One region of the Paenibacillus sp. VCA1 genome, then DNA from elsewhere that is predicted to be linked to it. Evidence: riboswitches for the same ligand, from Rfam matches in the RefSeq annotation. Region 1 holds a riboswitch; the other holds the start of a gene.

Region 1 (4,213 bases):
CATCTGGTCAGCTGCATCATGAGATTATGGAGCATTTCGGCCAAGTTTGACCTGTGGTACGCCCAGGCGCATCGGAACGCCGAAAAATAATTTACGAAAGTTAAATTTTTGTCATCACTTCAACCCTCTGATATAAGAAAAACCCCACCCTTTTAAATCAAAAAGGGCGGGGTTTTGTCGTTTTTAGGTATTAGAACGATTTGCCAAAGACGCAATCGTCTGTTAAAATAATCCGAGTAAGAAGTTAGTAACAACTTTGTCATTTTTACTGTAACTATTTAATTTGTGCTGTAACGATAATTTTTAATGTCAGATACCGTTCGATGATAGACATCAGTCACTTTCGGGTGCCCGATCAAGGCCGAATTCCTTGGCACCGGGAAGCGGGGGAACCACTTTGGGTGAATTGATCTCGCAGTAAAGGGATCATAGGGGACGACCTTCAACCGAATCCTTAAGCTAACCTCGTAGGCAACATGGAAGGGGATTATGTTTTGAAAAAGAAGTTGACAGCTGCTGTGCTTGGTTTGACGCTGATGTTCTCCATGGGAACCAGCGTATTCGCGCAATCTTCTCTGAATCATGTCGTGAACAGCACGATCGGCGTTTCCTACAAAACCGGCGGAACGACGACCAAAGGATTTGATTGCTCCGGTTTCACGCGTTACGTATACCAGAAATTAGGTATTTCTATCCCACGCCAATCCAGTGCCCAATTTAAAATCGGCACCGCCGTCTCCAAAAGCAATTTGCGTGCCGGAGATCTGGTATTCTTCAATACGACCGGCGCGGGCGTTTCCCATGTCGGGGTTTACATCGGAAACGGAAGCTTTGCGCATTCCTCTTCTTCGAAGGGCGTTACCATCAGCAAGCTCAGCAACAGCTATTTCGCCAACCGCTACATTGGCGCCAAACGTGTCATGAGTACCGCTAAATACAAAGCGGCCGTCTACAACTAAGAAACTTACCCATAAACATACGAAAAGCTTACGGTGCCCGCGCGGAGATTTTTGCCGAAATCCCTCGCGGGTTTCTTGTTACTAATTAGACGTTCCAAACCGTTAAAAGGTAACAACTTTCAAAAAAAAAATTTTATTCGATTTTTCTTCATTCTATTTCTCCGTCCGTTTACTATGAATATAAACCTCTTGTCCAACAAATAAACCTTTTTTCCTATAAAATGCTCTATAATGCCCCTAGATCGGCAATCATTTTGCAAAAATCCCGAAATGCTGTTGAATTTTTCGTATATTCACGATAGAAACAATTGCCAAAACGTCATTCCTTTGTTACAATAGGTCCAGTGTTAGTAACAACTTTGTAATCTTTGCTGTATGACAGCATTTTGAAGATGTTTTTCCGATGGATATAGTGTAAAAAGTCAGATGCCGAATTTCCTCACACTAGGAAAGCGGGGGAACCATTTACGGGTGAATTGATCTTGCAACAGAGGGATCATAGGGGACCTTCTACCGAATCCTTAAGCTAACCTCGCAGGCACTCGGAAGGAGTATTGGGTTTGAAAAAGAAGCTAGCAGCAGCAGTCATGAGTTTTGCCATCGTATTTACCGTCGGCGCCGGAAGCGCTTTCGCGGATTCTAAAATGGACAAAGTCATCGACGATGTTCTCGGTACGAAATACAGATCCGGAGGTACGACGACAAGCGGTTTCGACTGCTCCGGATTTACGATGTACGTATTCAAGCATCTCGGCATTAACTTGCCCCATCAATCCGGATCGCAGTTCAGCATGGGCACTTCCGTATCCCGCAGCGACTTGAGAGCAGGAGACCTCGTATTCTTCAATACATCCGGCTCCGGTGTATCTCATGTCGGCATTTACGTCGGAGACGGCAAATTCGCACATGCTTCGACTTCCCGCGGCGTTGTCGTCAGTTCGCTTAGCGAAAGCTATTACGTCAACCGCTACGTTGGCGCGAAACGTGTCATGAGCTCGGATACATACCAGGCATCCGCCGTTGATTCCGAAGATAACGATGACGTTCAATAACATTCCGCAGCACTGGAACGGTATGTACGACCAGCCCGTACTTTGAGATTTTTGCCGAAATCTCAGTACGGGATTTTTTTGCGCCTGCCGTGACATCCGTCAGGAATAGATTTTCTTGAATAGTCAAATGCTACATAGTAGCGGACGTCTCTTAAGAAAGGAGGCTTTCTGGGTGAACGTTTCGAAGGAGGCATTTACCGTAGCTCCAATGACGCGTGAGCAGGCCGAAGCCTGCTGCGGCTGGACGTATGAACCGCCTTACGACCGGATCTATGCCTGGCTGCCTTGGGAGCAAATGGAAGCGCTTGGCATCGAGCTCGGCGATCCCGATTTGCGGAGGCAGCAATATGTGTCGGTTCTGGACGGGCAGGGCAGCCTGTGCGGCTTCGCGCAGCTTTTTCCGATGGTCAACGTCGTTCGCCTCGGCATCGGCATGCGGCCCGATTTATGCGGCCAAGGGCTGGGGACAAGCTTTATCCAGGCCGTTGTAGAAGCCGCCAAAGCCCGCTTTCCCGGCCAGGAAATCGATTTGGAGGTACAGGACTGGAACTTGCGGGCGATTCGGGCTTACCTGAAAGCAGGCTTCGAAATTACGGACATCTATGAAAAACCGGCGCCGGAGGGGACCGAACGTTTTTACTGCATGGTTTACGAGGGCACGAAGACGCCGACGGCCTGATTTAGCGTCAGTTTTTTGCGGACCATCGAACGGACGGCTCCGCAAAAATTCATTTCATCCGTCCGTTTGAAAAATGGTACGAATTTGTGTATTTTTAGTGGATTTGTGCTTGCTTTTGTTTGCTTTTTTGTCACAAAGTATTTGATGTACCGGCCTGTTCCGTTATAATGAAGAAATGAGAAGACTGCAGTTTACATAGAAAGGACGAAAACGGATGCAAAAATGGATCATGAGCGGTTTGATAACGATCGCATGCGTATTTGCCGTTGTGCTCATGTTTACGCTGCCAGGTAAAGAGCAGGTAGCCGAAGAAGAAAAACCAACCATGCCTGAAGTGACCATGGACGCTGCAGCGGCTGAAGCAACCATTAAAGCCCAAGGCTGCATCAGCTGCCACGGAGATCAGCTGCAGGGCGGCGTGGGACCGAACCTTCAAAAGATCGGAGCCCAAATGTCTGCTGAAGAACTTTATACGATCATTACTAAGGGCAGAGGCGGCATGCCTTCTTTCAAGGACAAACTGAAAAAAGAAGAAATCGCCAACGTTGCCGAGTGGCTTGCAGCCAAAAAATAATGACCGTTTCTTTCGGAAGAATAAAAAACACGCTTCGTACAGCAACCGAAAGGTCTGAACGGAGCGTGTTTTTTTGCTTTGCTATGCCATGTTCGTCTAGCGTTTCTCGCCTGAGCGCATTTTTTCGAACAATTCGTTAAACTGATGCGCTTCCTTGATGTCGAGGGCGGTAATGCCTCCGTCATCCCAGGAGGTCAACCGCAACGTTACGTTCTTATGATCAATCGTAATGAAAGGATGGTGATCGAAGGCTTCGGAAATCGTCGCCACCTCGTCGACGAACGAAATCCCTTTCATGAAGTTGGAAAAAATGAATTTGCGCACGATCCAGCGCCCTTCCTCCAACTGCCAGCCTTCCAGCTTCGCCAAATGCGCTTCCACTTCTTCTTGCGTGTAAACCATATTCTCATTTCCTCCCTGAAACAAAAACGCCCTAGTATCGAAATTAACAAGAATGTCGCTTAGCCCGGCTCCTTGTTAACTTCTCCCATTGTATTCCGATCGATGAATAAATATGAATATGGCCGTCCTCCGTGGCCAAGCACTTGTTTTATCTTACCATGACGGATATTCAAAAATCCATTCGGCCCTTGGACTAGATGAGTGGGACTACAGTCAGTCCCTCGTCCCCGATCAGCAGGTTGATCCGGTGGTTGTCCTTGTCGTACATGACTACGCCGCTGCCTACTTCGATCACCGGTTCGGTTCCCAAGGCATAAAAAAGATCCTCCGCAAGCGCCTCATGGACCTCCCGTTGCTCTTCAGGACTCAGTCCCACCCATTCGCCGCCGTCCATTTCGAAAAACAGGTAGCTGTCGGGAATCCCTCCCACCGCTTCCGTTAAATCCTTCAATATTTCGTCATATTCACGCCCATGTTTTACTCCCATGGCTTTACCTCCATCTGGTCACATATCGAAAATTTACGCCGAGCTCTATTTCCATCCCTT
Region 2 (4,213 bases), on a different contig from region 1:
TTTGGCTCCCAGATGAATACTCATGCTGCATTTCCCCCTTGATTAAACTGGCGAGCGATTTCTGTTATCGCTTACAGTAGTCATCATAAAGGGATTCAGGCGCCGAAACTAGTCCAATTGCTGCCGTTGGAAACGGAAGAAAAAGGACCAGCCGTTTTACGCCATCAACTCCTGGCGGATATTTTCCAGGTCCCTTTTCGTCGGTATCGTGGAAATGAGCACCACCGGCACGCTCGTCAACGAGACGGGCATCGTGCTGATCACGAAATCGATTTGCTGCTGCCTGATAATGTCATCGGTCAGCCCGTGCAAAATCGAGGTTTCGATCGTCAGGTCGTCGCCGATTTCCCGTTTGATCAAGTTTGCGACGTAATGCCGGACCGAAAATTCCTCGCCGATAATGAGAAATGCCTTTTTGCTTTTATACCGGAGGCTTGAACTGATCATAAACGTCAGCTTGGTCAAATGGTAGTCATTGAACGCAAGCTCGGGAAAAAACAGCTGCCACTCGCGCATGCATGCCGTTACCGCCGCGAAAATGGGCTGCTCGTTCTCCCGGATATACGCGGTCAGGTGGCTGTGCGAGACGGCCATCAGCTCGGGAATGGCGTTGTCGATGCGCAGCTTCTCCATGAATTCCCGGATTTCGGCCAAAAAACGGGGTCCGATGTTCAGCGCCGGGAAAGTTTCAGCCAAAATCGGAATAAGCAGGCCGGACATGCGGCTCTCTTCATCGTCTCCGCTTCCGGTTCCACCAGATTCTTCGTTCAGATGAGCAGAGCCGTCTTTGTCATGATATTGGCTTAAACTGAACATGGATTGCAAAAAATAAACCTCTTCGCGGGGCATGGCGATGCCATACGTCTCCTCAAGTTTTTCCGACAGCTTCAAGACCGGATCAAAAAACGGATGCCGCTCCCACGCATAACCGCCGATTCGAAGCTCGACCCGATGCCCCTGCTTGACCCTTTCGAGCACGATTGCGATCAGAAACGACAGGCTGCGCCTGGAATTCAAAAAATAAATCATGCCGTTTTCCCGCTCGAATTCCGACACCCAGCCGTCGAGCCGTTCGAAATCGGCATTTGAAAAAGGCCATCCGGTGTAAGGATAAGCCTCGATAAACAGTTTCCATAAAAAATAGCGCACGTGGATTTCGTTCCCTTTCAGCGCCGGCGCGGAATACGTCATCCGAAGCTGGAACGGGCGCAGCTCCTCCCGGTTCAGATGGACGATCCACTTTTTGAACGAAGAAAAGCTCATAAAAAGCGCTTCCGCGACCTCCTCCGCGGAGGTTTTGCCGTCATGCTCGAACAACAGCTGCATCAAGCGAAAATAAGGCGTTTCCCGAAGCAGCGGTTCCAAAACTTCCTGGATGCTCGTGCCGTGCCGGTCCCGGCGGAACATGATGCCTTTTCCTCTGGACACCTCGATCCGCATGGACGGAGGCAGCAGGGAAACGGCTTCCTCGACGATTTTCCGGACGGATTTGCCGGATACGCCCAGCACGCTTTCCACCTCGGCGAACGTAAACCACCGCTCCTCCCGGTCCAGCAGCTTCAGCAGCGATTTCAGCTGCATATATTCTTTATTCATATCATCACCCTTACCCGATGCTTACCGCCGATCATGCGTACCTTTTCATTGTTGCCGCCCAAGGCGGATTTCAGCCCGAATGCTGCTGTTCCAACCGGAAAAGCTGCTGATCGATCAAAAAATTAAGCAAAATGCGGTTAAACTCCAGCGGCTGGCACAAATGGCTCGGATAAATCGCGTCTTCAATGACCGCTTTCTGGGCGCACGCGAACCATTCCACCGCTTTGTTCATCTGGTTGACGAACCATTCGCTTTGCCTGCCGGCCACGCATAAAACCGGCATCCGCAGCCGGGACAACCCGGAGTTGAAATCGGTCCGAAGCAAAGCCATCCGCTGTTTAACCGACTCGGTCGGCCGTTTATGAAACAGCTCGTTCCTCAATATGCTGTAGGCCGGAATCCACCGGTGATACGTTACGCGCAGCGACCGGAGAAAAAATTCGGCTGGTAGATAGTAGGAAATCCAACTGCAGGCCTCCAGCAGCTTCCAGATGCCGTTTTTTGTGCCGAAGGGTCCGCAAGGGCCGTAAAAATAACTGTCGACAAGCACCAGCGCGTTGACGCTGTCCGGGTAGGCTTCCGCAAACTTTTGCACAAGCAGGCTCCCGCTCGAGCACCCGACAAGCGTCACTTTCGGAAGATTCAGCTTATCCAGCAGCTCCTTCAAATCCCTGCATTGGGTGGCGACGATGTCCTCGACTTCAACATTTAATTTGCCCGAATTGCCGTAGCCCCTCAAATCAAGCACGATCACTTTCGCTCTTTTGCTGAAATATTCCACCTGCGGTTCGAACATATGATGGGATGAAAGATGTCCGTGGATAAAAACGATCGGCACGCCGCTGCCATGCGTCTCGTAATAAAGCGATGTTCCGTTCACTTGTATGTTAGGCAACTTTCTTCTCCTCTCCGCGATCCGTTGTCTGACGATATCCTTCTCTATTCCAAACGAAATCTCGTTAAAAATCGGCAAAACAAAAAAGCATGGAAAAGAGGAACCCTCTTTCCATGCTTCTTCAAGCAAGGCAAATAAACCTTGCTGCGCATGTATAAAAGCAGCCTCTCTTCTAACGCTTACGAGGTTAGCTGTCGGATTCGGACCCAAGAGTAGCCCTACTCGAATGCGATTTCGAGATTCACCCCATGTGACGAATGGCTGATCATCACGGCCGGTTCCCCCGTTTTCCGCCGGAACGGAAATTCAGCGAATCAATAGACGTTCATTCGATTTTACGCACAGAAAAACACAGAGCAGGTACCCTGTGTTTGTTGTCAACTCACAGTTTCACTCCTCTCTCATAGCGACGCTTACGAGGTTAGCTGTCGGATTCGGGCCGTGAGAGTTGCCCTACGGATTTGGAAGTCTTTCCATCCGATTCACCCCAAGCATCCGGCTTCATCCCTTCATAAAGGATTGCATGCCGATGCCGATATGGTTCCCCCGCTTTTCGTGATTGAAAATTCAGCGTGATTCATCCATGAACCAAAGATATTACATAATGAATTGAATATACGCCTGAGCCGGCGAACTGTAAAGGTTGGTTACAATAGAATTCATGGCCTTTTTTATAGGTTTCGCTGGTTTCCGACCGCTATTCCTGCGTAATCATTCATTTACAACCGATAGCTTCCGTTTGCTTGATTTATAATTCGTTCATCTTTGTAATAACCAAAGCGCCCTTCCGATATTGGATATAGAACCTGGCGTGGAAAATGAATACCTCCCCATCAGCCATTTAAGAACTCCTTCGTACCAATGAGAACTATTCAAAGCCTTTGAACCGCTGCTACGATAAATGATGTCAACAGGCATGTTCATCCAATGGATCGCAGGGAGGTGAATGATTGAAAAACAATTCAAGAGGACATCGCGGATTTATCCATGAAGTCGTCAAAAACCGTTATCTGTATCTGCTTGCGCTTCCCGGCATGCTGTTCCTGCTTGTCTTTGCGTATACGCCGATGCTGGGACATTTGCTTGCCTTTCAGAATTACCGGCTTTCAGACGGTCTATTTGGAAGTCGATGGGTGGGATGGAGAAACTTCGAGTTTTTCTTTTCGACCAATGACTGGCTGCGCGTCACATGGAACACCGTATTTTTGAACGGGCTGTTTCTGGTGTTCGGTTTGGGGACGGCCGTCGTGCTCGCGGTGCTGCTTAATGAAGTCACGGTCAAATGGTTCAAAAAAACGGCACAGTCATTCGTATTTTTGCCATACTTCATCTCTTGGCTGGTCGTTAGCATGATGGTGCAGACGATGTTCAGCTCATCCGAAGGGATGGTGAATCAGGCATTGAACGCTCTCGGATTGAAAGGGGTGGATTGGTATCTGACGCCAGGCGTATGGCCCTATATTTTGACGTTCGTTTACGTGTGGAAAATAGCCGGCTACAATTCGATCATCTTCCTTGCTTCGATCACGGGCATTTCTTCCGAGTATTATGAAAGCGCCAAACTGGAAGGGGCAAGCCGCTTTCAGCAAATCCTTTACATTACGCTTCCACTATTGCGTCCCATTATCATCATCATGCTGCTTCTCGGGATCGGACGGATATTTTATGGAGACTTCGGCATGATCTATGCCCTGATCGGCGATGTTGGCGTCTTGTTCCCCA

Evidence for each region. Region 1 has a riboswitch for cyclic di-AMP ahead of RJP21_RS29285 (C40 family peptidase). Riboswitches for the same ligand answer to the same signal wherever they lie in the genome.
Region 2: another riboswitch for cyclic di-AMP. It lies ahead of RJP21_RS22135 (alpha/beta fold hydrolase); the one in region 1 lies ahead of RJP21_RS29285 (C40 family peptidase).

Annotation. Positions count from the first base shown of each region.
Region 1 is NZ_JAVLSX010000022.1:22,658-26,870, reverse strand. It holds gene RJP21_RS29295 (hypothetical protein) at 1-90, shown strand, start outside; cyclic di-AMP (ydaO/yuaA leader) riboswitch at 350-489, shown strand; gene RJP21_RS29290 (C40 family peptidase) at 495-959, shown strand; cyclic di-AMP (ydaO/yuaA leader) riboswitch at 1,377-1,516, shown strand; gene RJP21_RS29285 (C40 family peptidase) at 1,520-2,011, shown strand; gene RJP21_RS29280 (GNAT family N-acetyltransferase) at 2,220-2,690, shown strand; gene RJP21_RS29275 (c-type cytochrome) at 2,905-3,264, shown strand; gene RJP21_RS29270 (4a-hydroxytetrahydrobiopterin dehydratase) at 3,361-3,666, opposite strand; gene RJP21_RS29265 (hypothetical protein) at 3,860-4,153, opposite strand.
Region 2 is NZ_JAVLSX010000010.1:102,471-106,683, forward strand. It holds gene deoD (purine-nucleoside phosphorylase) at 1-24, opposite strand, end outside; gene RJP21_RS22130 (AcpB/EbpR/MafR family transcriptional regulator) at 157-1,596, opposite strand; gene RJP21_RS22135 (alpha/beta fold hydrolase) at 1,667-2,491, opposite strand; cyclic di-AMP (ydaO/yuaA leader) riboswitch at 2,652-2,813, opposite strand; cyclic di-AMP (ydaO/yuaA leader) riboswitch at 2,887-3,074, opposite strand; gene RJP21_RS22140 (ABC transporter permease subunit) at 3,526-4,213, shown strand, end outside.